Regions from separate parts of the Aliivibrio sp. 1S128 genome, predicted to be linked through region 3. Evidence: predicted binding sites of a transcription regulator. Region 3 holds the regulator's gene; each other region holds the start of a gene.
The links. Region 3 encodes PurR, which represses purine synthesis genes. Its sites were predicted from a motif close to TNANGNAAACGTTTNCNTNA; they were not measured.

Region 1 (8,431 bases), on a different contig from region 3:
CAACGCTATTATTTAACTGTGTATTTATACAGTTTGTGGATATGAGCGCTGAAAGCAAAAGCTTACCATTACAAGAGAAACCACGGGTGCAAAAGATAATTCATGTTGATATGGATTGTTTTTACGCAGCTGTAGAAATGCGAGATAACCCAGCATTGCGTAATGTCCCTTTAGCTGTTGGGGGGCATGAGAGACAACGTGGGGTTCTGAGTACTTGTAATTACGCCGCAAGAAAGTTTGGTATTCATTCAGCAATGCCGACAGGGAAAGCGCTAAAATTGTGTCCAAATCTCGTTGTTGTCCCGGGTAGGATGCAGGTATACAAAGAGGTATCCCACCATATTCACCGTATTTTCCGACGTTATACCGATAAAATCGAACCTCTCTCATTAGACGAAGCTTATTTAGATGTTAGTGACTGCTTACATCTTCATGGTTCAGCGACTCTTATTGCAGAGCAGATCCGTAAAGATATTTTTAATGAGTTGGCTTTAACTGCGTCAGCGGGAATCGCCCCGCTTAAATTTTTAGCAAAAATAGCCTCAGATCTGAATAAGCCAAATGGCCAATATGTGATCACACCTGATACGGTAATGGATGAAATTAATAAATTACCTTTAGAAAAAATTCCTGGTGTTGGAAAAGTGAGTTTAGAGCGTTTACATCAATGTGGACTGTATACGTGCAATGATGTTCAAAATAGTGACCAACGAGATCTGTTGTTGAGGTTTGGAAAAATGGGGGCTTCTTTATGGAAGCGCTCTCATGGCATTGACGAACGTGAAGTGATTACAGAGAGAAATAGAAGGTCAGTAGGAGTAGAAAGAACCTTTACTCATAATATTAGTTCGTTTGAAGAATGCTGGTCAGTAATTCAAGATCGACTGTATGCTGAATTAGAAAAACGAGTTTTAAAAGCAAATGGAACACTAGATATAGCCAAGCAGGGTATAAAGATTAAATTTGCAGATTTTCAACAAACGACAATAGAACACGTACATCATCACCTTACTTTACCTTTTTTCGAGGAATTGCTTGTTGAGGTTTTAGAAAGGAAAAAAGGGCGAGAAATTAGGTTAATAGGAGTAAGTGTGATGCTAAAAGATAAAGAGGTTTCTCAGCAATTAAGTTTAATTTGACTATGGTTTATTGAACGTAATGTAATGTTAATGATACTTATGTGTTTAATGTAAGACTCAAGTGTAAGTCGCTCGTTTTTACTTTGTTTCCTATCGTTAGCTATAATTTAAGTGTATGTAATATAAAGTGTTTTACCTGGAGGTTAGAAAGTAAGCACTATATAATCCTGTTTCAAAATTTATAAGATAATTATTAGATAGAAACGGTTGTTTATGAAGTTTACAAAATGTGCATTAGCGTTAAGTTTAGTTTTTCCAACAGTAGCGATGTCTGCGCCGCTACTTTCTTTAGATACTTTGACAAATCAAGAGAAAATTCAACAAACTAATGCATGGTTAGAAATTGATACTAAAGCATTTAAAAATAATATCACGACACTAAAACAAACGTTATCTGAAGGCACTAAGATATGTGCAATCATGAAAGCAGATGCCTACGGTAATGGCATAGAAGGCTTAATGGCTTCTGTGATTGATCGCGGCGTAGAATGCATTGGTATCACAAGTAACGAAGAAGCGCGTATCATTCGAGCCAAAGGCTTTGAAGGCGAAATTATGCGTGTTCGTGCTGCGACTCCAAATGAAATAGAATCAGGTCTAACCTATCAAATTGAAGAACTGATTGGTTCAAGCGAACAAGCAAATACGATTGCCAAATTAGCGAAAAAAAATCACACAATAATTCCAGTTCACTTAGCTATTAATGCGGGTGGCATGGGACGTAATGGTCTTGATTTATCTCAACCTCAAGGGAAAAAAGAGGCGTTAAATATTGCCTTTAATGGTCATATTAATATTGTTGGTATTATGACGCATTTTCCGAATGAATCAGTTGATGAGATCCGTATAAAGCTGGATTTATTTAAGCAAGAAAGCCAATGGTTGATCGATGAAGCTCAACTAAATCGTGAAAATATCACTCTTCATGTCGCGAATTCTTACACCACGATTAACCTACCAGAAGCCCATTTAGATATGGTTCGTCCTGGTGGTCTACTTTATGGTGATATGCCAAGCAACCCAGAATACAAACGTATCGTACGCTTTAAGACATCCGTAGCTTCTTTAAATTACCTACCAAAAGGCAGCACGATTGGTTACAGCAGCACCTATGTGTTAGGACGTGATTCAATTCTAGCCAATCTACCATTAGGTTATTCTGATGGCTATGTTCGTTCTATTGGTAATAATGGCTATGTATTAATTAATGGTCAAAAGGCGAATGTTGTTGGTGTTACATCAATGAATACAACAATGGTTGATGTCACAGATATTACTGATGTTCAACCGGGTGATGAAGTGGTTCTTTTTGGTTCTCAAAATGAAGAGACGATTGAAACGAAAGAGATGGAAGCATTCAGCAGCCGTAGTATGCCAGAGTTATATGTTATTTGGGGTGCAACTAACCCTAAAGTTTACTTCTAATTATTAATACAAATAAAAACGGCCAGCGTGCGCTGACCGTTTGTTTATTTAATTAAAGGTAATTAACTATTTCTTAGGGATGTTCTCTAAAATGGCGACCATTTGTTCCCAGTACAGAGCAACAGTATCAATCTTTACTTTCTCATCCGGAGAATGAGGGAACTTGATTGTTGGACCAAATGAGATCATGTCCATTTCTGGATAAGGTTCTTTAAATAGACCACATTCAAGACCTGCGTGAATAACCATGATGTTTGGTTTATTTCCGTAGATACCTTCATAAACATCACGGAAAACATGCATGATTTCAGAGTCAGCATCAGGCTTCCAACCAGGGTAAGTACCAGAGAAGGTGACTTGTGCGCCTGCTAATTCAGCAACAGAAGCAAGCATACCTTCAACCATACTACGACCCGAGTCCATTAGTGAACGGATAAGACAAAGAATAGTAATAGAATCTTCATCTGTCGTAATAACACCAACGTTTAAAGAGGTTTCTACCACGCCATCAATGTCATCGCTCATACGGATAACACCGTTTGGACATGCATTAAGAGTGGCAATAAAGCGCGCTTGGGTTTCTGATGTTAGTACATTTTCAGCTGATGTAGCTTCATTAATACTAAGAATATCCGTTTCTACTCGGCCTAATTCATCTTTCAATAAGTTTGTATAGAAAGTAAATAGTTCTGCCAGTTTGGCCTCATTTTCAGCAGGAACGGCAACAGTAGCAAAGGCTTCTCGAGGAATCGCATTACGTAAACTACCACCACGGAATTCAGCAAGGCGTAGACCTAACTCAATAGAATGACCCGCTAGGAAGCGACCTAATAGTTTATTCGCATTACCACGACCAGTATGAATGTCACAACCAGAGTGACCGCCTTTTAAACCTTTTAGGGTTATTTGACGAGTAATGTAGCCAGTAGGTAAAGCTTCACGTTCAATATCAAGTTTGATTGAACCGTCAGCTCCACCTGCACAACCCATATAGATCTCACCTTCTTGTTCAGAATCGGTATTTAAAAGGATATCACCTTCTAACCAACCCGCTTCTAAACCGAAAGCACCAGTCATGCCTGCTTCTTCATCGATAGTAAGTAACACTTCAAGAGGGCCATGTTTGATCTCAGTTGAAGCTAACACAGCAAGACAAGAAGCCATACCCATGCCGTTGTCAGCACCAAGAGTGGTTCCTTTAGCTGTTACCCATTCGCCATCAATATAAGGCTGAATAGGATCTTTTGTGAAGTCGTGAGCTGTGTCTTCATTTTTTTGTGGAACCATATCGATGTGAGCTTGAAGAACAACCCCTTTACGATCTTCCATACCAACGGTTGCTGGTTTTTTAATAAATACATTGCCAGTAGGATCACGACGAACCTCTAACCCTTCATTTGTTGCCCACTCAATAATATATTGAGCTAACGCTTCTTCATATTTAGAAGGGTGAGGGATAGAACAAATTTTGTCGAAAAACTGCCACAATGGTTGAGGGCTAAGTTGAGTGATCTCAGACACAAGGATCTCCTTTTAAAAACCATACTTATTTTAGAAATGCTCTATTAACGTGAGCAATTGATTATTAATTTAACTCAGTATACCCCTGAATTTAGCCAATTACTCTGTTTGATATCGTAAATACATTATCAAGTTTTGCGAAAGTATATCTGGTATATCTTTATTTTTTAAATAGCAAACGGTTACGTAATAAAATTACACTTTTGGTCTATTAATTGGGCTTATTCGTAATTTTATGTGAGCTGGATCATGTTTTTCTTGTAATTAATTTTCATGATGCTATAGTTATCTCATCTGCTGAACAGCAGAATGTAAATGCTCAAAGGATGAGTCCGATTTATCGCCTCCAAGGAACCGAGATCAATTTTATTGTTTTTAACTGTCAATTGATAAGGTGATGTTATGTCTTTTTTAAGTTCTTCAAGTTTCTGGAACCAACGCTCTGTTTACACAAGTCAATTTGTTTACCCAGCTTGCTTTGGTTACTAATAAAACCTCGGTTTTATGCGTAAAGTTATACCCCTATAATTGGAATTCTATTTTACCCAACTAGGGTGACTTATATTCTCCGCCATCCAAATAATTTGGGTGGCGTTTTTTTTGCCTTTAAATTATTTTCTTCCTATTCAATCTCATCTCTTTCCCATTTTATGTTATTGATTTAATTATTAAATATTTGTTTTTTGTAATTAGTGCATTCACTTTATTTATTATAAGCGTATTAAATGGGTAACTATCGCTAGAAATTCGTATAATTCCTCTTTATAATCCTCAGCCAATCGATTACGCAAACGTTTAGATTGCAGGAAAATACTCTAGGGATTGCTCAAATGCTTGAGAAACTATTTCAACTAAAAGAAAATGGTACTGATTTTCGTACTGAAGTTATTGCTGGTTTAACCACCTTTTTAACGATGGCTTATGTTATTTTCGTTAACCCAGCAATCTTGGCTGATGCGGGAATGGATAAAGGAGCAGTGTTTGTTGCAACTTGTATTGCTGCTGCAATTGGTTGTTTTATTATGGGATTTGTAGCTAACTTCCCAATAGCTCAAGCACCAGGAATGGGACTTAATGCTTTTTTTACTTATACCGTAGTATTAGGTATGGGGCATACATGGCAAGTCGCATTAGCCGCTGTATTTATGTCTGGCGTTTTATTTATACTTTTAAGCTTGTGTAAAATTAGAGAATTAATCATAAATTCAATCCCATTGTCTTTACGTACCGGCATTTCCGCTGGTATTGGTTTATTTCTGGCTTTCATTGCTTTAAAAAATTCAGGTATTGTTGTCGATAATCCGGCCACTTTATTGTCTATTGGGCATATTAATAGTTTCCCTGCTGCAATGGGGGCGTTAGCCTTATTTCTAACTATTGCTTTAGTTCATCGTGGCTATAAAGCGGCTGTTATGATCGCTATTTTAGCGGTAACGACACTTGCTCTGCTTTTTGGTGAAGTTCAATATGCCGGCATTATGTCTATGCCACCAAGCCTTGCACCTACATTTTTACAACTCGATTTTTCAGGTGCTTTTGATATTGGTATGTTAAGCGTTGTTTTTGCTTTTTTATTCGTTGATTTATTTGATACTGCAGGCACGTTAGTCGGAGTATCTCAAAAAGCAGGAATTATGGATAAAGATGGTAATATCCCTCGTTTAAATAAAGCTTTGCTTGCTGATTCAACGGCGACATCTGTTGGTGCCTTATTAGGTACATCAAATACAACATCATATATTGAAAGTGTTGCTGGTGTAGCTGCGGGTGGCCGTACTGGTTTAACCGCGGTTGTTGTTGGTATTTTGTTTCTTTTGGCTTTATTTTTTGCTCCTTTAGCAGGAATGGTTCCGGCTTACGCAACGGCTGGTGCTTTGTTCTATGTTGCTATTTTAATGATGTCTGGTCTTGTGAGCATAGATTGGCGAGATCTTACTGAAGCGGCCCCTGTTGTTGTGGTATGCTTGCTTATGCCTTTAACCTTCTCTATTGCTGATGGTATTTCTTTGGGCTTTATCTCTTATGCTGCAATTAAGCTGCTAAGTGGTAAAGGTCGTGATGTTCATATCAGTGTTTGGGTTCTTGCTGCACTATTCACGCTGAAATTTATTTTTACGGCATAGTCGCTGATGGCTGTGTCACTTAGAGGTTTTGTCACTTATGGCTAATAAATTTGTAATTACTTGGGATAATATGCAGATGTACACTCGTCAGCTTGCTGAACAGTTACTTCCTGCGGAACAATGGAAAGGTATTTTGGCGGTAAGCCGTGGCGGTTTAGTACCTGCTGCTATCTTGGCTCGTGAATTGAATATTCGTTACGTTGATACTGTTTGTATCTCAAGCTACGATCATGATCATCAGCGTGATATGACTGTTGTTAAAGCAATGGAAGGTGACGGCGAAGGTTTTATCATTATAGATGACCTTGTTGATAGCGGTGACACTGCTGTTGAGTTACGTAAAATGTACCCTAAAGGCAAATTAGTAACAGTATGTGCTAAACCTGCAGGTATTCATTTAGTTGATGCTTATGTTGTCGATATCCCACAAGATACGTGGATTGAGCAACCATGGGATATGGCGGTAACATACGTAGATCCTATTTGTAAAAAGTAATCAAAATTAAATTGATAAAAATGACTCTCTTGTAGGGTCATTTTTTTTATCTTGGTATTTGATTTTATTATGAATAGCGTGTTTCTATTAAGCCTTTCAGTATATAGTAAAGGTAATCAACCTTTGTATTATTGGTGTTTGCTATGTCTCAACCTGAAAGTGAAAATCTCTCCGTAACTTTATTTAAAAATCAGAAGCAAGCCTTAGAGACGTCAGGTCTCATTCCTTATCTTCCAAGTAGTCTAGAGCAAGTCTCTGCGAGTGGGGAGAGAAGTTGGTATCGTGAACTTCGCCGCCCGCAGTGGATTTGGCAGGGTGTCGCTCCAATAGAACTGGAATCTATTCTTTCTCGTATCGCAAGTAGTGATAAAAATAGAACTCGTGATGAATGGTTGGATACCGTGAGTGGTTATCACGCTGGTAATTGGGCTTATGAGTGGATTCATGCAGGAATGAAGCATCAGAAGAATGCGTCTGAATTGCAAGGTGATGCAGCGGCAGAAGCGTGTTTTAAAGCTAGTTTGTATTTTAGCATCGCAGGCTATCCACACATAAAAGGCGATAACTTAGCGACACAATCTCAGGTATTGGCAAATCAAGCTTATGATATGGCTGCAAAGCAAAGTTCCCATCGTATAGAGAAGATCCAAGTACCTTATAAAGGTAAAAAAATCACTTGTTATTTGCATTTACCAAGTACAGAAAAACCATTACCAGTCGTTATTGTCAGTGGTGGTTTGGATTCATTACAAACAGATATGTGGCGTTTATATCGTGATTTTCTTGCTCCTAATAATATCGCAATGTTAACACTTGATATGCCATCGGTTGGTCATAGTTCTTATTGGCCTTTGAGTGAGGATTCGAGTTGTTTACATCAGGCGGTATTGAATCATTTACCTAATATTCCGTGGGTTGATCGTTTTCATGCAGCAGTGATGGGATTTAGATTTGGTGGTAACGTAGCATTAAGGCTCTCTTTTTTAGAGCCAGATAGATTAAAAGCGTGCGTGGCTCTTGGTGCTCCAATTCATCATGTTTTATCGAACTCGGCGCAATTGAGGAAGATGCCAAAAATGTATTTAGATGTACTGGCTTCTCGGTTAGGAAAGCAAGTTGTTGATATAAATAGCTTAACTAGTCAAATGCAGGCATGGTCTTTGAAGAATCAAGGTTTTCTTTCTGGTGGGAGAAAAACATCAGTATCGGTTCTTTCGATTGGCTTACAGGGAGATCCCGTATCTCCTAAGTCAGATAATAAATTAGCCGCTTTATTTAGTCAGTACGGAAAAGGCGTTGAGCTGAAAAGTAAAACTTTGCATAGTGGCTATGAAGAAGCATTAAACCAGATGATTGAGTGGATAAAAGAAGAAATGAAGCAATAATCTGCCTATTTATCTCTCTCATTAAAGTGAAATATCATTAAATCGTATTTTTGGCTTGTACTGTTCTGATTTGCTTGCTAAAAATAGAGTGTTTTTTCCATTATTGTTACGATGAATATAGTTTCGTAACTTAAAACATTATTAGTTAAATAGGTAGTAGGGAATTGAATACACAATCTCAAACCATAGTCGTTAAACTTGGTACAAGTGTACTCACTGGTGGCACATTGAAACTAGACAGAGCACACATGGTTGAATTGGTTCGCCAATGTGTCCATCTGAAAAAGTTAGGCCATCAAATTATTGTTGTTACATCTGGTGCAATTGCTGCCGGTCGTGAGC
Region 2 (8,431 bases), on a different contig from region 3:
TGCATTCAATAATACCGCACCAGCGTGACAGACAGCAGCAACGGGTTTATTGCTATTTAATAGCGTTTCAATAAGAGCGATTGAGTTTTTATCATCAACCAGATCCCATAATGGCCCGTGACCACCAGGGTAGAATACAGCATCGTAATCGTCAGCTTTGATATCGCTTAACCTGTGAGTGCTTGCTAACGTCTGTTGTGCTGATTCATCGTTATCAAAACGACGAGTGGCGTCCGTTTGAAAGTTTTCTAATTCACTGTTTGGATCGATAGGCGGTTGTCCACCTAGTGGAGAGGCCAGTGTAATGTCAATGCCTGCATCAAGAAATACGTAATAAGGTGCCGCAAACTCTTCAATCCAAAATCCTGTTTTCTCGCCAGTATTACCAAGGTCAGAATGTGAAGTCAGAACCATCAAAATGCGTTTTTTAGGTGTAGTCATTATTCTATTCCTTTAATTATTAGTGATCCTTGAAGAGATGAATCAAGGCATGGATAAAATATAGAGTGTAAACCTCAGTTAGACAATGCAGATTAATTTGATTACATTGATTCAATAATTCGACTAATAAGGTGAGATAACAATGAAATTGTCGTTTGAACAACTAAAAAGCATGGTGGTATTCACGCATGTGGTGGATCAGGGCAGCTTTAGTGCGGCAGCAAAACAGTTGGAATTATCACGTACCGTAGTCAGCTATCACATTAAGAAATTAGAAACGAACTTAGGAGTGACATTAATCAATCGCTCGACGCGAAGTTTGTCACTCACCGATGCGGGAATTGAATTTTATAGCAGTTGTCGGTTGATCTCAGATCAAGCACAATTTGCGAATCAGAAAATGGAAAACTATAAAAATGAGCCTGAAGGGGTATTAAAAATTACCTGTCCTGTGAACATGGGATTGCAGGTCATTGTCCCTGCATTGAACGTGTTTAAAGCGCAGTTTCCTAAGATTGAATTAGATCTTATTTTGTCTGATGAGGTGGTTAATATCATTCAAGAAGGGATTGATTTGGCCATTCGAGGAGCTGCATTGCCTGACTCTGGCTTAAAAGCACGTAAGCTCTCTTCTTTACCAACTTGCTTATGTGCGTCTCCAAGTTATTTAACTCGCTGTGGTAAACCGCTTACCCCTGCTGAATTAGAGCAGCACAACTGGGTCATGTATAAATTGGGATCGCCAACGCTAGAGCTGACAAAAGGGACAAGATCGTATCGTATTAAAATGAGTGGTGACATCACCACCAATAATGCCGCCGCACGAACCGCTTTTGTTGAGGGTGGACACGGTTTAGGACGAATACCTGTGTATGATGCGATGCCTAAAATAAAAGAAGGCACATTACAAACGGTGTTAGATGAGTATGAACTGGCCGATATTGAAGTGTATGGCGTATACCCACCCGGGGCAACGGATTCTAAAAAAGTGCGTTTATTGTTGGATTTCTTAATTCAATATTTTGATAGTACCCATCCGAGAAGTTCAATGTTATTGGGATAATATTGAACACAGATAGTTAATTAATAAGAATAGTTATAAATAAGCTAGATTTATTTTTGGTTGAATTTTAGGCGTTTTTAGTGTGAAAAGTGCATAAATTACTTCGGTTTCATTTACTTAACTATGAATAGTAACTGATTGTAATAGTGTGACGGTAACGATTGCTTATTTATATTTCTCTCAGTTTGTGCAAGAATGCGCGCAGAAAATGACAGCATCTTAACGCTTATTAGTAAGGAATGTTCCCATGTCTCAGGGCAATGCACAGAATACAGCACCACAATCCAACATGGATAAAAAACTTGATGGTTTCTTTAAAATATCAGAACGCGGTAGTACGGTAAAAACAGAGATGATCGCAGGATTAACGACGTTCTTAGCGATGGTGTATTCGGTTATTGTTGTGCCAAGTATGTTAGGTGCCGCAGGATTTGACTCGGGCGCTGTGTTTGTTGCGACGTGTTTGGTTGCCGCATTTGGCTCATTACTAATGGGCTTGTGGGTTAACTTACCAATGGCGATTGGTTGTGCTATTTCTTTAACTGCCTTTACTGCATTTAGCTTGGTATTAGGGCAAGGCGTCAGCATTCCTGTTGCGCTTGGTGCTATCTTTATTATGGGCGTGTTGTTTACGCTAATTACGGTAACGGGCGTTCGCCAATGGATATTAAGTAATCTGCCTGTTGGGATTGCTCATGGTACTGGCATTGGTATTGGTTTATTCCTTTTATTAATTGCTGCGGATGGCACAGGACTTATTGTTAAAAATGCACACGCAGGTTTACCTATTATGCTAGGCGACATTACGTCGTTCTCTGTCATTATGTCGGTACTTGGTCTTGCTGCTATTTTTGGTTTAGAGAAAAAACGCGTTCCCGGTGGTATTTTATTAGTGATTGTCGGTATTTCTATTATCGGCTTAATCTTCGATCCAAACGTGATTTATAATGGTTTCTTTGCATTACCAAGTTTAGAAACGGCCGATGGTGGTTCATTGATTGGTTCGATGGACATTATGGGAGCGTTAACGCCTGCGATTCTTCCTGTTGTTATTGCTCTAGTAATGACGGCGGTATTTGATGCAACAGGGACTATCCGAGCACTGGCAGGTCAAGCGAATTTATTGGATGAAAACGGACAAATCATTAATGGTGGCAAAGCACTAACGGCGGATTCTGCAAGTTCAATTGTTGCAGCGGTTGTTGGTGGCGCTCCTGCTGCTGTTTATATTGAATCGGCGGCGGGTACAGCGGCGGGTGGTAAAACAGGTTTAACGGCTGCGGTTGTGGGCGTGTTGTTCTTAGCCATGATTTTCTTATCACCAGTCAGTTACTTGGTTCCTGTTTATGCAACGGCTCCGGCATTAATGTACGTAGGCTTATTAATGCTGAGTAATGTGTCTAAATTGGATTTTGACGATTCTGTTGATGCATTATCTGGCCTTGTTTGTGCCGTGTTTATTATTCTGTCTGCAAACATCGTAACGGGCATCATGATTGGCTTTACTACTCTGGTTGTTGGACGCATTTTTGCTGGTGAGTTTAAGAAACTAAACGTAGGTATTGTGTCAATCACGATCGCTTTGATTGTGTTTTACGTGGGTGGTTGGGCGATTTAACGCTTACTATTGATGATTGAAAAACGGATGCTTAATCGCATCCGTTTTTTTATGCGTGTAATAAAATAATAAAAATATCAGACAATAAATTCAGTTTAAATGTGGTTAATTTTAAAGCGTGTCCTATCTTTTAAATTAAGGTATTGATTCTAAGTTGTTACTTTTCAAGAGTGATAAGCAGTCTCAGTGATAATGATAAAAGATAAGGAATTACGATGAATAGGATGTTTAAAAGCTTGACCGTGACAGCAGCACTTTCATTTTCATTGGTAGCGAATGCAGCACAAGAAAAGCCAAATATATTTGTTATTTTTACCGATGATATCGGCATCTCAAACCTCAGTGCTTATCATAATGGCGTAATGAGCAGTGATACACCAAACATTGACAGCATTGCTGAAAAGGGAATGCTACTCACCGATTATTATGCTCAACCGTCTTGTACCGCTGGTCGCTCTGCCTTTTTGACAGGACAATTACCCGTGAGAACAGGGATGCACTCCGTTGGTTTACCCGGCGGTCCTGTAGGCTTAAATCAAGATACGCCAACGCTTCCTGAAGTATTAAAAACCCTTGGTTATACAACAGGTCAATTTGGTAAAAACCATTTGGGAGATAGAGATGAATTTTTACCAACCAACCATGGTTTTGATGAGTATTGGGGGTGGTTATATCATCTCAACGCGATGGAATATACGGAAGATCCAGATTGGCCAAAAGACGAAGCATTTCAAAAGTTTGCCCCACGTAATGTTATTCACGCCACCTCAGATGGTAAAGGAAACCAAACCATTAAAGATGATGGAAGATTATCAATTGAGCGAATGAGAACGTTAGATGATGAAGTAAATAAACACACCATTAACTTTATCGAAAAAGCCGTTAAAAACAACCAACCCTTCTTTACTTGGTATTGTCCATCGAGAGGCCACGTATGGACTCATCTTTCGCCTAAATACGAAAAAATGTTAGGTCAAAACGGGTGGGGATTACAAGAAGTCGTCATGAAAGACTTAGATGATCATGTTGGTGAAATGCTGGCGAAGATTGAAGAATTAGGTATTTTAGATAATACCATTATTATCTTTACTGCCGATAATGGCCCTGAAATTATGACATGGCCAGACGGTGGCATGACGCCTTTTCACGGTGAGAAAGGAACAACATGGGAGGGCGGTGTTCGTGCGCCATTCTTAATTCAATGGCCAAATAAAATTCCTAAAAACACAGTAAACAATGGCATGTTTGATGGCATGGATTTATTGCCAACTTTAATCGAAGCGGCGGGTGGACCTGCTGATTTAAAAGAAAAAATGCTTAAGGGCTATAAAGGGTTTAAAGGACATTTGGATGGGTACAACCAAATGGACATGTTAACTAATGATGGCGAATCGAATCGTAAAGAGCTGTTTTATTATGAAAGAGATAAGCTACAAGCGGTACGCGTGGGTGATTGGAAAGCACACTTTGTTGTGCAAAATCATGGATGGAGCGGGGCAAAAGAAGAGTTAAATGCCCCGTTATTATTCAATTTACGTCGTGATCCTTACGAGCGAGCAGCGGAAGAATCGGGAATGTACCTAAAATGGATGGGACAAAAAATGTGGGCATTTGGCCCAGCTCAAGCTGCTGTCGGTCAGCATTTAGAAACGTTTAAAGAGTGGCCACCAGTGACTTCAGATACCGTAATTTCAGGTGGTGTGGGTAACTAATTCATCAGTTCAAATAAATAATAGTAAAGGTGCAGGTATATTTTTGTCATTGTGATTAAGAATGTAAATGCACCTTTTTTTTATGCATAGAGTAATGCATACCAATATATGGGAAATAAAATATGAACCGATTATTTTTACTTTCAGCGTCTTCTGGCTTAATCATAATAGCGCTTGCCTATGGATTAATGCCTGCACAATCATTGCCTTTTTTGTTTAATATTGACCCAACATCAATTAATGTCACGCATATCTTCCGTGCTGTTATGGGATTGTATTTAGGGTTTGCTATGCTTTGGTTAGTGGGAGCATTTAATCAAAAGTACCAATTGCCGGCCTTGTATAGTTTGGTTGTTTTTATGGTGGGCTTGGCATTTGGACGTTTATTAAGTATTGCTCTTGATGGGATGCCAAATGGATTGTTGCTTTTCTATCTGTTTTTAGAGTTTGGATTTGGTATTCTAGGGGTTATTCTGATTAAAAACACAGAGAAAAATGCTGTGTGATTCTATTCTCAATTAAGGTTGAGTAAGGGCATGTTATGCAGGAACCATCGTCTATCATTATTGCAGGGTCTACTGGTTTGATTGGCCATCATTTATTGAATTTCGCTTTAAAAAATGATGAAGTTCAACACGTTTATAGCTTAACTCGTCGACCGTTAGAAGAGGTAAGTTCTAAGCTTATCCAGATAGTAAGTTCTGAATTAGCTATTGATAAAGAAAGTCTTAAAGAGAGTATTCCTCGCATTGGTTTTATCGCCTTAGGAACGACCATTAAACAGGCTGGCAGCAAAGAGGCACTTAAAGCCATTGATGTATCGCTAGTGGTCGACGTAGCTCAATCTATGCGTGATATTGGCGTTGAATGTATTTATGTTGTGTCTTGTATTGGAGCATCAAGTTCTGCACTTTCGCATTATTTAAAATGCAAAGGTGAGATGGAAGAAAAAGTCACGGCGATTGGTTTTAAAAATGTTACGTTTATGCAGCCTGGTCCTTTGTCTGGAACAAGAGCAGAAACACGTTCGGACGAAACATTATTGCAAGGAATAATGAAACTCTTTCATCCCTTAATGAGAGGGTTTTTACTTAATTATAAGCCTATTCATGGAGAGCTGGTTGCTCAAAGTATGCTTGATTTAGCACTACATAACAGTGAGACAAATGGTTGTTATCGATACACCTCAAGAGATATGTTTGCATTAGTAAATAAGTAGTGTTTCACCGCGTATATTGTGATGAATAAAGGAATGGACAGTTAGTGCAGCAATTTGATTATAACTTACTAAATACGCTAGAAGTCTTATTAGAAGAGCAAAGCGTAACCTCTGCCGCTTTACGATTGCATTTAAGTCAATCTGCGGTTAGCAAGCAGTTGGCTAAATTGCGTGAAGTATTTGGTGACCCCTTATTTGAGAGAACACCTTATGGATTACGGGCAACGCCTAGAGCAAAGCAATTAGCACCAGAATTACGTCAAGTGTTACAACATCTGGAGCTATTTACTCGCCCCGCGCATTTTGAACCCAGTGAAAGCCAAAGAACATTTGATATTCACATGGTAGAACCTGCATATTCTTTAACTTATCCCCATTTCATGCCTGAGATATTAAAGCAAGCACCTCAAGTCAATGTGCATGCGAAAACATGGCGTCGTGACAGCTTAGAACAATTGTTACGCTGTGAAATTGATATGGCAATAAGTTGTTGGGAGTGGGACTCTCGTTCTAAATGGCACATGGAAAATATTCCCACAGAATTGAATTATGTTGAGTTAGTTAAAGATCATGCCGTTTGTTTAGTTCGAGAAGACCATCCGTTATTTCAAGAAAAATGGGGATTAGACACCTTTTTAAAATATCGTCATCTACAAGTGGTTTTTGGTGGTATTGAGCAATGGTTGTTGGATGATATTCTAAATTTAGAACACTTAAAGCGAGATATCGCAGTTAACTTAACAGATTTTCATTCAGCAATGGAATTGTGTGAACACAGTGATTTGATTCTATGTGCTCCCGCAAAATACGTAGACAACATGTTGAAAGGCTCACCATTAAAAATATTACCAGCGCCCATAGCAATGGAAGCGGGATGTTATGTTCTTATGTGGCATAAGCATTTTGATTTTGACCATTCACATCGTTGGTTCAGAGAATTGATTATTGAACGAGTAAAAGCAGAATATTAATCATATTACATAAAATTGGAGGTACAAAAAAGTACCTCCATGTAGAATGAACCCTTAATAGCTATTAGATAAATCGTAAATACGTAAAGAGTGTATTAACGTATCTATGTCATCCCCTAGGTAATCTACCGTTACCGGAATTTGAGGCAGCAGAGTAAAACTTGAATCACTGAACCTGCCTTTTCCATCGTGCTCTAAGTGCACAAAGAAAGCCGGATAATCAGAGCGCAGAGTAATGCGATTATCTTCTTGAGTTACTTCAATATTCGCTTTTTTAATCGTAAGTTGTTTAATCGTTGGTGCAGCAAACCATGTATTTTGAACTTTCTCGCCATTAACGGTTATTTCGACAAAGAAAAAGCAGTTATTTTCACTGACTTGAAATTTCTCTTTTGTTAATGACCAAATGATATCATTGCCATCTTTTTCAATAGAGTAATTAATTGCCCATTGACCAAGAACTTCGCCATTGAAATCCATCCAATACACATTACCGTCGATATGGTTTTCAAATCGAGAATCGTTTACTACCCTGATTCGAACTTCGTTCTCCGTTTCTTCAAAAGGAATGTAGGTAGGTGCAAAAAATCGCTTCGCATGATAATGAAGTTGCTTCCAACGGCCACTGTATTCAATGCTCGACCATGAACTTACTGGCCAGTTGTCATTTAATTGCCAATACAACATACCACGGCAAATAGGGCTAATTACACGCCAATATTCACATCCCGTTTTAATCGCAATTGCTTGTTGTACTTGGCTTAAATACAGCATTTGTTCAAAGTTAGATGGAAAGCGGAAGTAACGGGTAAACATTTCTGTGATGATACTGTTCCCACGCCCATTTTTTTGATGCGCTTCAAATGTTGGAGAAGTGACGTTCCAATCATGTTCAGGAACAAAGCGTTTCACTTCAGCAAAAGAAGGCCATGACTGAAAGCCAAATTCAGAGCAAAAACGAGGTTTAATGTCTAAGTAAGCACTAAATGATTTGCCAGAATGCCACACATCCCAGAAGTGCATATCACCTCGGTTATCGTTGTGCCACGCGTCACCAAAATCCATATCGCCATTACAAGGCGAGCTTGTCCAAAAACGTCTGCTTGAGTCTTCTTCGGCAATCCACTGAGCAATATTACGATTTAAACGGTCATAATTTACTGTGTAGGTAACTTTATTGTTTTTGGATTCGTCATACCAACCAATAGCACCTATCACTTCATTATCGCCACACCAAAGGACAATCGAGGAGTGATCTTTAAGTCGGTTTATTTGTTGGCGGATCTCAGGTTCAACTTCTTTTAAGAAAGCCTCTGTTGAGGGATAGAGTGAACACGCAAACATCATGTCTTGCCATACCATTAAGCCCAATTCATCACAAATCTCATAGAAGGTATCTGATTCATA
Region 3 (8,431 bases):
ACCAATTCCACCACCAGGGCACGCAATTTCTCGCGATGCTTCTAACCATGCTCTCTATTTAAAGAGGGTTGACACCATCTGTAATTACCGCCGAAGCCGTAATTTTTAATTCCTTCATTCCACTTACTAGAAGTAAATGGAGGCGCCTCCCGGAATCGAACCGAGGTTCACGGATTTGCAATCCGCTGCATAACCACTCTGCCAAGGCGCCAATATTTTTACTTACTTTTTATACAACTGATATCAATTGTATAAAATAGATGGTGCCCCGGGCCGGACTTGAACCGGCACAGCGCGAACGCCGAGGGATTTTAAATCCCTTGTGTCTACCAATTCCACCACCAGGGCACGCAATTTCTCGCGATGCTTCTAACCATGCTCTCTATTTAAAAGAGGGTTGACACCATCTGTAATTACCGCCGAAGCCATAATTTTTAATTCTTTAATTCCACTTACTAGAAGTAAATGGAGGCGCCTCCCGGAATCGAACCGAGGTTCACGGATTTGCAATCCGCTGCATAGCCACTCTGCCAAGGCGCCGTATCTGTTTACGGGGCTTAATGTAACTGATTTAAAAAAAGTGTCAAATAAAAAATTGCATTTAACACTTCGTTTGTAGACTTTATCGCCAAAACCAGACTAAATCAGTTAAGGTGTTGAAAAAACAATCTATTTAGGGCGCCACACTTTAATTTCTGATTGGGGTTTACCCTGCTCTTTACGATCATTTTTTCTTTTAGGTGCGGAGTTACCAAAACGTTCTTCTTTCGCTTTTTCACGACGCTTTTCATTAAATGTATTATTCGAGTGATGATTACGGCCCGAACTCGCTTTTTTCATCACACGTACTTTACCATCAATTTCTTGAACTTTACGTGATGCTTCTTCTGTCTTACTTGACGTTCCGATCATATTATTAATCTGTTCCATTTCAGGTTCAGTCAAATAACGCCATTCACCAGAGGATAATCCACCTAAATCAATATTCATGATACGTACGCGTTTTAGTTTAAATACTTCATAATCTAAGTATTCACACATACGACGGATTTGACGGTTAAGCCCTTGAGTTAAGGTAATCCGAAAAACAAAGCGAGATTCTTGCTCGATTTTACATGGTAAAGTAATGGTATCTAAAATAGGTACACCCGCTGCCATCTGAGTTAAAAATTCATCAGTGATCGGTTTATCTACTCGTACTACATACTCTTTCTCATGCGCATTACCTGCACGAAGAATTTTATTAACGATATCCCCATCGCTGGTTAAAAAGATCAAGCCATCCGACGGTTTATCTAAGCGACCAATTGGGAAAATACGTTGTTTATGATTAATATAATCAACAATATTGCCTTCAACATGACGCTCTGTTGTACACGTGATACCAACTGGCTTATTGAATGCAATGTAAATACGTTCTTGCTTCTCTTTTAATGGTTTTCCATCAACCAGAACTTCATCACCGTCAGCAACTTTAGTTCCCATTTCAGGTAACTTGCCATTAATAGTAATACGTTGTTGATCAATAAGCTTATCTGCTTCTCTGCGTGAGCAATAACCCGTATCACTAATGAATTTATTTAAGCGGGTTAATTTAGGATCTGGTGATGTCATGATGTACCTCTAAAAAGTGAACAGCCGCAGTGTATCAGAAACGGATAAATATCCAATAAAAAAGCACCTTAACCCAATGTCTAAGGTGCTTTGTTCTTAACGATTAATAGGGTCACCTATTATTTAACGTTAACAGCCTTGTTAACTTCTACTGGAATTACAATGTCATTCACTGTCGATGTTTCAACAATAGCCTTCTCGACAGAAGGATCTTCCACCTCAACTGGAACTACCTCAGTAGCCGTTAGCGCTTCAGCAACTGGCGCATCTTGAGTTGCAGTGTTCACTTCCTCAGCAACTACCGCTTCCTTTTCTTTGTAAGAAGCAATGACACCATTCAAATTATTAATTAAATTATCATTTCTCTCAAGTTGCTGTGTTAATAGAAGTACTTGCTTTTGAGAATTAACACGATCTTCTGTTTGGTTTTCAACCGTGACTTCTAATGTTTTTATTTGAGCATTAAGCCCTTTAATCTTCGCTTCTAAGTCGGTTGTATTGTTAATATCATGCATCTGCTGTACTGCATTCAAAATTGAAGATGTTTGCGCTCTTAACGGCTCATCACGATAATCATCACCGTTAATGGCTTGAGAAATAGATAACAACTTATTTTCTACTTCTAGAACAGATTGTTCAAACTCACCGTTCTTAACCGCTTTAAGTAATTTAACTTCTGCTGCCATATTTTTAAGATGATCAAGCTGGAAGCGAGTTTTAGCAACTACATCAACAATTAAAGCTTTGTCACGGTTATTCGCTTGTACTGCTTTCTTTGTTTTATCTAGTTCAGCTTTCGTTTGACCATAGCTTATTGGCGCTATCGTTCTAAAACCTTTATTCGTTAATCCTACAAACTCTTTTTCCAATGGCACTACGTGTATTTTTAACGTTGTTTCAATTTCAATCACTTTTGCTTGTGTTAAAAAAGAGGCTTGGCTAGTCTGAGCCTCAGCAATCCCCTCTTCAATTACCGTAATAAATAACTCTCTGTATTGCTTATTTAAACTTAAAAAATCTTGCGGATAATACGTTTTTACATCGATTGAATTAAGATATGCCATTTGTGCAATAGCATCTGATAAAACAACATCCGCTGTTTCTTTATAATTTTTAAGTTTACTTAACGCCATATCGGCATCCGCGACTAAACTCATGTATTTAGCTGAATAACTTCCAGAAGAAAACATTGAATATTCTTCATTGATTAAACTCGGTTCTTTCTCTATATCTGAAAATACATCCTTTGCGTCAATCCAATCTTCCATCATATCTGTGTAAGTGGATTCAGAATAAACTTTGAAATTGTCTAAAGAATCAAACGTGACTTTATCTAATGCATACTGCTTTTGAAGAGCATCGAACGTGGTAGCCGATGCTACTGGTGCATTAGTTTCAATTGCAACAACTGCAGAACTCTCATCAGTACTTTGACAACCGATAACACCAACTAATGCAGAGGTAATCACTGCCATTTTAAAAAACTGTTTCATGCCGAACCTATAATAATTTTATTTGAATAGACAAGCGCTGTGCGCTCCTATCGATATTTTATTATAAAAATCAATTAAAAGCAGAATTTCTTACTAATGAATCACAATTAAAATTGACAACTGCACTGGCATAAAAAAAGCCACTCAATATATGAGTGGCTTTTTTAAAGATTAAATATTGATACTAATAAATATCAATCACCAGCAAACATATAACCTTCACCATGAACGGTAACAAATATTTGTGGGTTTTTTGGGTCCATTTCCATTTTTGCACGCATTCTTCGAATAAGTACGTCAATGGTTCGATCATTTGGAGCATCGACTCGATGGCTTATCATATTCAAAATTCGTTCGCGTGATAGAACCGTATTAGGGTATGACGATAAGGCAACTAGTAACTCATACTCAGCTTTAGTTAACTTAACGGGTTCGCCATTATTTGATAACGCACGACGTTGAATATCAAATGTCCATTCCCCAAAGCGAACTAGATTTGATTCATCTAATTCTATTGGTTCATGAACCAAAGACATACGCCAAAATAAATTCTTAACTCGAACTAATAATTCGCGTAATTCTACAGGCTTAGTGACATAGTCATCTGCACCCATTTCTAGACCAACGATTCGGTCAATACTATCTGTTCGTCCTGTAACGAGAATAATACCAATGTTAGATTGACTGCGCAGTTCGCGAGCCAATAATAAACCATCCTCTCCTGGTAGGTTTATATCAAGCATAATTAAATCAACTTTTTGTTCAGCCAAAACAGTTCGCATCTCTGCCCCTGTTTCAGCCTCGCTCACTTGATATCCCTCGGCTTCAAAGTAGCCTACAAGTTTAGAGCGAGTTACCACTTCGTCTTCAACAACTAAAATGTGATAGCTCATAATATTCTCTTTAATGGTTATTTAGATAGTTCTTATCTTATTCTATTCATATTTTGTAATAATGCCAACTCTCAATTGATATTTCTATTGTTTAATTGATTCAAAACAATTATTAACAAAAACGGTTTATTTAATTTTTACACATATCCTTATACAGCCTGTTAATGATAGGTGCTATTCCTTTTCATACTTATCCAGTACAATTCTTAAATAAATTTCTTGGAGCAAAAATACATGAACGAATTAACTGAATTTAACAAACAACGTGCTGAAATTTACTGGTGGCTATCTAGCTTATTAGCAAGTGAATTAACAACTGAGCAACTAGAGCAATACAATAGCTTTGAGGTACGTACCTTTTTATCTGATTTAGGAAAAACACCTGAATTAACAGATACAATCAACGCGTTAATTGAAAAGTTAAATCAACTTCAAACTCGTGACGATGCACAGTTAGAGCTATCTGCTGATTTCTGTACCGCTTTTTTAGGTTCAGATAAAAACAGTGCCCTTCCTTATGCTTCTATATATTTAGATAAATCAGGTCTTCTTAATGCAAAACCTGCTCAAGATATGCGTGAATTATTAGCTAAATACAATATAGCTCAAAAGTCTGAGTTCAACGAACCTGCAGATCATATCGCTATTGAATTAGATTTTCTTGGAAATTTAATTCTAATGACAAATCAAAAAACATCTGAAGAAGAATTTGAAGAATATATGAATGCCCAATTGTCATTCATCAATGCTCAACTTTTGTCTTGGACACCTAAATTCAACCATATTTGTAAAGAAAGAGATGACTTCGGTTTTTATGCTGCAGTAACCTCGTTTCTTGTAACCTTTCTACAACTTGACGTTACTTTTCTTACAGGTGAGTAATTAATGACTTCGTATGTTGATACAATATCGTTACAGTCATGTGATATAAATCAAATCGCTAACAAAATTTACTAAATCAATAATTGTTTGCACTATGCTTTATCTATAAAATGTGAGCGCAAACGATAAAATCGAACATTAAATGAAAACCGCATTTTTAGCGGTTTTTTTCATTTATAACCAGGGCCTATTTATCTTCCATCATACCAAGACAAAACTCTCTATTTTGTTGGAACATAAATAGCCCCTTATTTACCTATTTAAGGCTTTTATATGGCTACTATTAAAGACGTTGCAAGAATTGCTGCGGTTTCTACCACCACTGTTTCTCATGTGATTAACAAAACTCGCTTTGTTGCAGAAGCAACTCAAAAGCGCGTATGGGAAGCAGTTGAAGAGTTAAACTATGCCCCTAGTGCGGTTGCTCGTAGTTTAAAGTGCAATACGACACGTACTATTGGCATGCTAGTAACTCAATCATTTAACCCATTTTTTGCTGAAGTAATGCACGGGGTTGAAAATTACTGCTACAAACAAGGTTACACACTATTTATGTGTAACACTGAAGGCGATTTAGATAAACAAAAACATTACCTTCGTATGCTTTCTGAAAAACGAGTAGATGGCTTATTGGTTATGTGTTCAGACCTTAATGAGCAGTTATTAGCGTTACTTGAAAAAAATACAGAATTACCAATGGTTATTATGGATTGGGGCCCAGACAGCCCTCGCACAGATAAGATCATTGATAACTCTGAAAAAGGTGGCTATTTAGCAACAAAACATTTGATTGAAAATGGTCATACTCAAATTGCTTGTATTACAGGCCAAGCGGACAAAACTACGTGTAAAGAACGTGTTCATGGTTTTCAACGTGCTCATGAAGAAGCTAACTTACCATTTAAATCAGAATGGATCTTAGAAGGTGATTTTGAATGTGCTTCTGCATCAAAAGCCGTTGATAAATTATTAGCTATGGAAGTACGTCCTACGGCTTTATTTTGTTTTAACGATATTATGGCTCTGGCTGCAATCAGTCGAATTAAGCAATCTGGTTTACGAGTTCCTGAAGATATTTCTATTATTGGCTACGATAATATAGAACTTTCAGCTTACTTTTCACCACCGCTAACGACGATCCATCAGCCTAAACGCCGAGTAGGTAAAACCGCTGTCGAAATCTTATTGGAACGCATTAAAGATAAGCACCACGAACGTCGTGTTTTTGAAATGCAACCCGAGGTGGTATCTCGAAGCAGTGTCTTAGATCGTACTAAATAGCGGTTATTTTCTTTGCCATAAATGAGGGTTGGTTCAAATAATATCTAAAACTTGAACCAACTTAACAAAAATAAAAATAAATTTTTTGAAGCAAGATCACACTATACTTAATTCCGCAATAACTACCTTTATTGATTGCTATATCATCAACGAAGTCACGAACAGGGCAAACTGTGCGAAAGTGCAGGACGCAAAGCCTCCGGCCTACGTATTGAAAAATATAAGGTAGCGGGGTTGCCGATGGTAAGTAATCTCTCTGGTATTGTTAATTTTTACTTTAAAATAACAATGCCTTATTTTGAACTTGCTACTATTTCCTCGGGCTCAGTTGTTTAGTGACGTAGACTTACTAACCGAGAATTATTGCAATGGATAAACCAGTACTAAAAGAATCACTTCGATTACTGTCATCTTTAGGCACTATCACTTCACGCTCAATGTTTGGTGGTTTTGGCATTTTTATTGATAGCACCATGTTTGCTCTTGTTGTTCAAGACAAGCTGCATTTGAGAGCGAGTAGTGAAACTATCAACTTATTTAAAGAGCAAGGGTTTGAACCTTATGTTTATAAAAAACGTGGTTTTCCTGTTGTCACTAAGTATTTTGCAATTTCAACTCATTGTTGGGAAGATCCTGACTCTATCTTAATTCAAGCGATTACTGCTTTAGATGTCGCTAAAAATGATAAAGAAAAACAACAGGCCGCAGGCCCATCACGTATTAAAGATTTACCAAATCTCAGATTAGCTACGGAAAGAATGCTTAAAAAAGCAGGAATTAATACCGTGGATGAATTACGTGACACCGGCTCTGTAAATGCCTATAAAGCGATTCAACAGACACACTCAAGTAGTGTAAGTGATGAATTACTTTGGTCTCTTGAAGGAGCGATTAAAGGTACGCATTGGTCTGTTGTTTCAGCTGAAACACGAAGTGAATTAAGAAAACTATTATAATAAATATATACGCCTTAATCTTATTTGCTATCTAAAAAATATAGATTAAGGCGTTATTTTCTTTGATATCCTACCTTTCACATCTCATCCAATCGTTATTATCATTCATTTAGTTAAAAAGCGATAATCCTCCACGTTTTACATCTTCACGACAATAATCGCTGTTAGTTTATATCACTATCAGTTAATCTCACCCCCAATATATGGAATAAAAAACTGTTAAACAGTTCACGTTTTACAAGGTGCATGGATGAAAAAAAATACCATTAGCAAAAAATGGCTTTATTTACCTATAATATCAACGATATTAACGATAACGCTTGGTTTATTTGTATTCAATTCAACACTGTCAAACTGGCTTGAACATAAGGTAGAAGGCAGCTTATCTGAAGAAATAACTCGTCTTATTAAAGACATTAACGACGATAATATTTCTTTTACCGATTTAAAATCATTAGATGTTTACATAAAAACGAAACTAGTGATTGCCAAAGAAGATCATATAACATTAATTACATCTGACGGAACCCCGATTGCCGATAGTGATATTTCTTTAAGTTCTGTTTTACAACTTGAAAATCATCTAAACAGACAAGAGATCGTCAACGCTCAAAACTTTGGGTATGGCACTTCGACTCGCTTTAGTACATCTCGCTTTAAAAACTTACTGTATTCAGCAAAATCATTCGAATATCAAGGTTCTACGTACATCCTTAGAGCAGCTACGCCATTAACTCGCATTGATGCAATGGTGGAAGAGTTGATGAATATTTTAATTATTTTAATGAGTATTAATATCGTACTTGTTATCGCTTCGTCCTTACTAAGTAATAAACTGATTCAACAACAAGTTCAAAATGAGCAAGACTTACAAGAAGAGCGTATTGAACAACGAACTCAAGAAATAGAACTCTTACATCGCCTTGCAACTATGCTGGCAGCCTGTAATTCAATTAATGAAGCTCAAATGGTGGTAGAGGATATCCTCCCTAGAATTTTAGGGGATGTGAACGGTGTTGTATCCTTAATGCGTTCCTCTAGAAATCAGTTACTAGTAAAGCTTGATTGGGGTGGCGCGTGGCCTGGCAGTAAAACTTACGCACCTGAAGAGTGCTGGGCATTACGTAAAGGTAAATTCCATTTCGCTAATGATAAATACACAACGTTACCTTGTTCTCATATGTCAGCGACAGGCATTGATCAAACCCTCTGCATTCCGTTAACTGCGCATGGCAACACCATTGGTATGATGCACATCTATTTAGGTAATACAGATAATTTAGATGACAATGTTAAGAAACTTGCTTTTACC

Region 1: A6E03_RS11730 (NCS2 family permease) is a predicted target of PurR. The motif match lies at 4,869-4,888, and genes of this name have one in related genera.
Region 2: A6E03_RS09475 (NCS2 family permease) is a predicted target of PurR. The motif match lies at 1,654-1,673, and genes of this name have one in related genera.

What each region holds. Positions count from the first base shown of each region.
Region 1 covers NZ_MAJV01000101.1:88,618-97,048, forward strand. Annotated here, with positions in the region: gene dinB (DNA polymerase IV) at 42-1,139, shown strand; gene alr (alanine racemase) at 1,353-2,564, shown strand; gene A6E03_RS11725 (aminoacyl-histidine dipeptidase) at 2,631-4,085, opposite strand; gene A6E03_RS11730 (NCS2 family permease) at 4,916-6,208, shown strand; gene gpt (xanthine phosphoribosyltransferase) at 6,246-6,704, shown strand; gene frsA (esterase FrsA) at 6,848-8,089, shown strand; gene proB (glutamate 5-kinase) at 8,254-8,431, shown strand, end outside.
Region 2 covers NZ_MAJV01000069.1:49,539-57,969, forward strand. Annotated here, with positions in the region: gene A6E03_RS09465 (type 1 glutamine amidotransferase domain-containing protein) at 1-441, opposite strand, end outside; gene A6E03_RS09470 (LysR family transcriptional regulator) at 584-1,504, shown strand; gene A6E03_RS09475 (NCS2 family permease) at 1,752-3,122, shown strand; gene A6E03_RS09480 (arylsulfatase) at 3,347-4,834, shown strand; gene A6E03_RS09485 (DUF4345 domain-containing protein) at 4,957-5,340, shown strand; gene A6E03_RS09490 (nucleoside-diphosphate sugar epimerase) at 5,376-6,053, shown strand; gene A6E03_RS09495 (LysR family transcriptional regulator) at 6,098-7,024, shown strand; gene A6E03_RS09500 (glycoside hydrolase family 2 protein) at 7,079-8,431, opposite strand, start outside.
Region 3 covers NZ_MAJV01000106.1:104,160-112,590, reverse strand. Annotated here, with positions in the region: tRNA gene A6E03_RS14095 (tRNA-Leu) at 1-20, opposite strand, end outside; tRNA gene A6E03_RS14090 (tRNA-Cys) at 138-211, opposite strand; tRNA gene A6E03_RS14085 (tRNA-Leu) at 262-348, opposite strand; tRNA gene A6E03_RS14080 (tRNA-Cys) at 467-540, opposite strand; gene rluF (23S rRNA pseudouridine(2604) synthase RluF) at 670-1,614, opposite strand; gene A6E03_RS14070 (hypothetical protein) at 1,734-3,107, opposite strand; gene torR (two-component system response regulator TorR) at 3,302-4,000, opposite strand; gene torD (molecular chaperone TorD) at 4,235-4,882, shown strand; gene purR (HTH-type transcriptional repressor PurR) at 5,156-6,163, shown strand; cyclic di-GMP riboswitch class I at 6,319-6,405, shown strand; gene A6E03_RS14050 (TfoX/Sxy family DNA transformation protein) at 6,532-7,119, shown strand; gene A6E03_RS14045 (sensor domain-containing diguanylate cyclase) at 7,370-8,431, shown strand, end outside.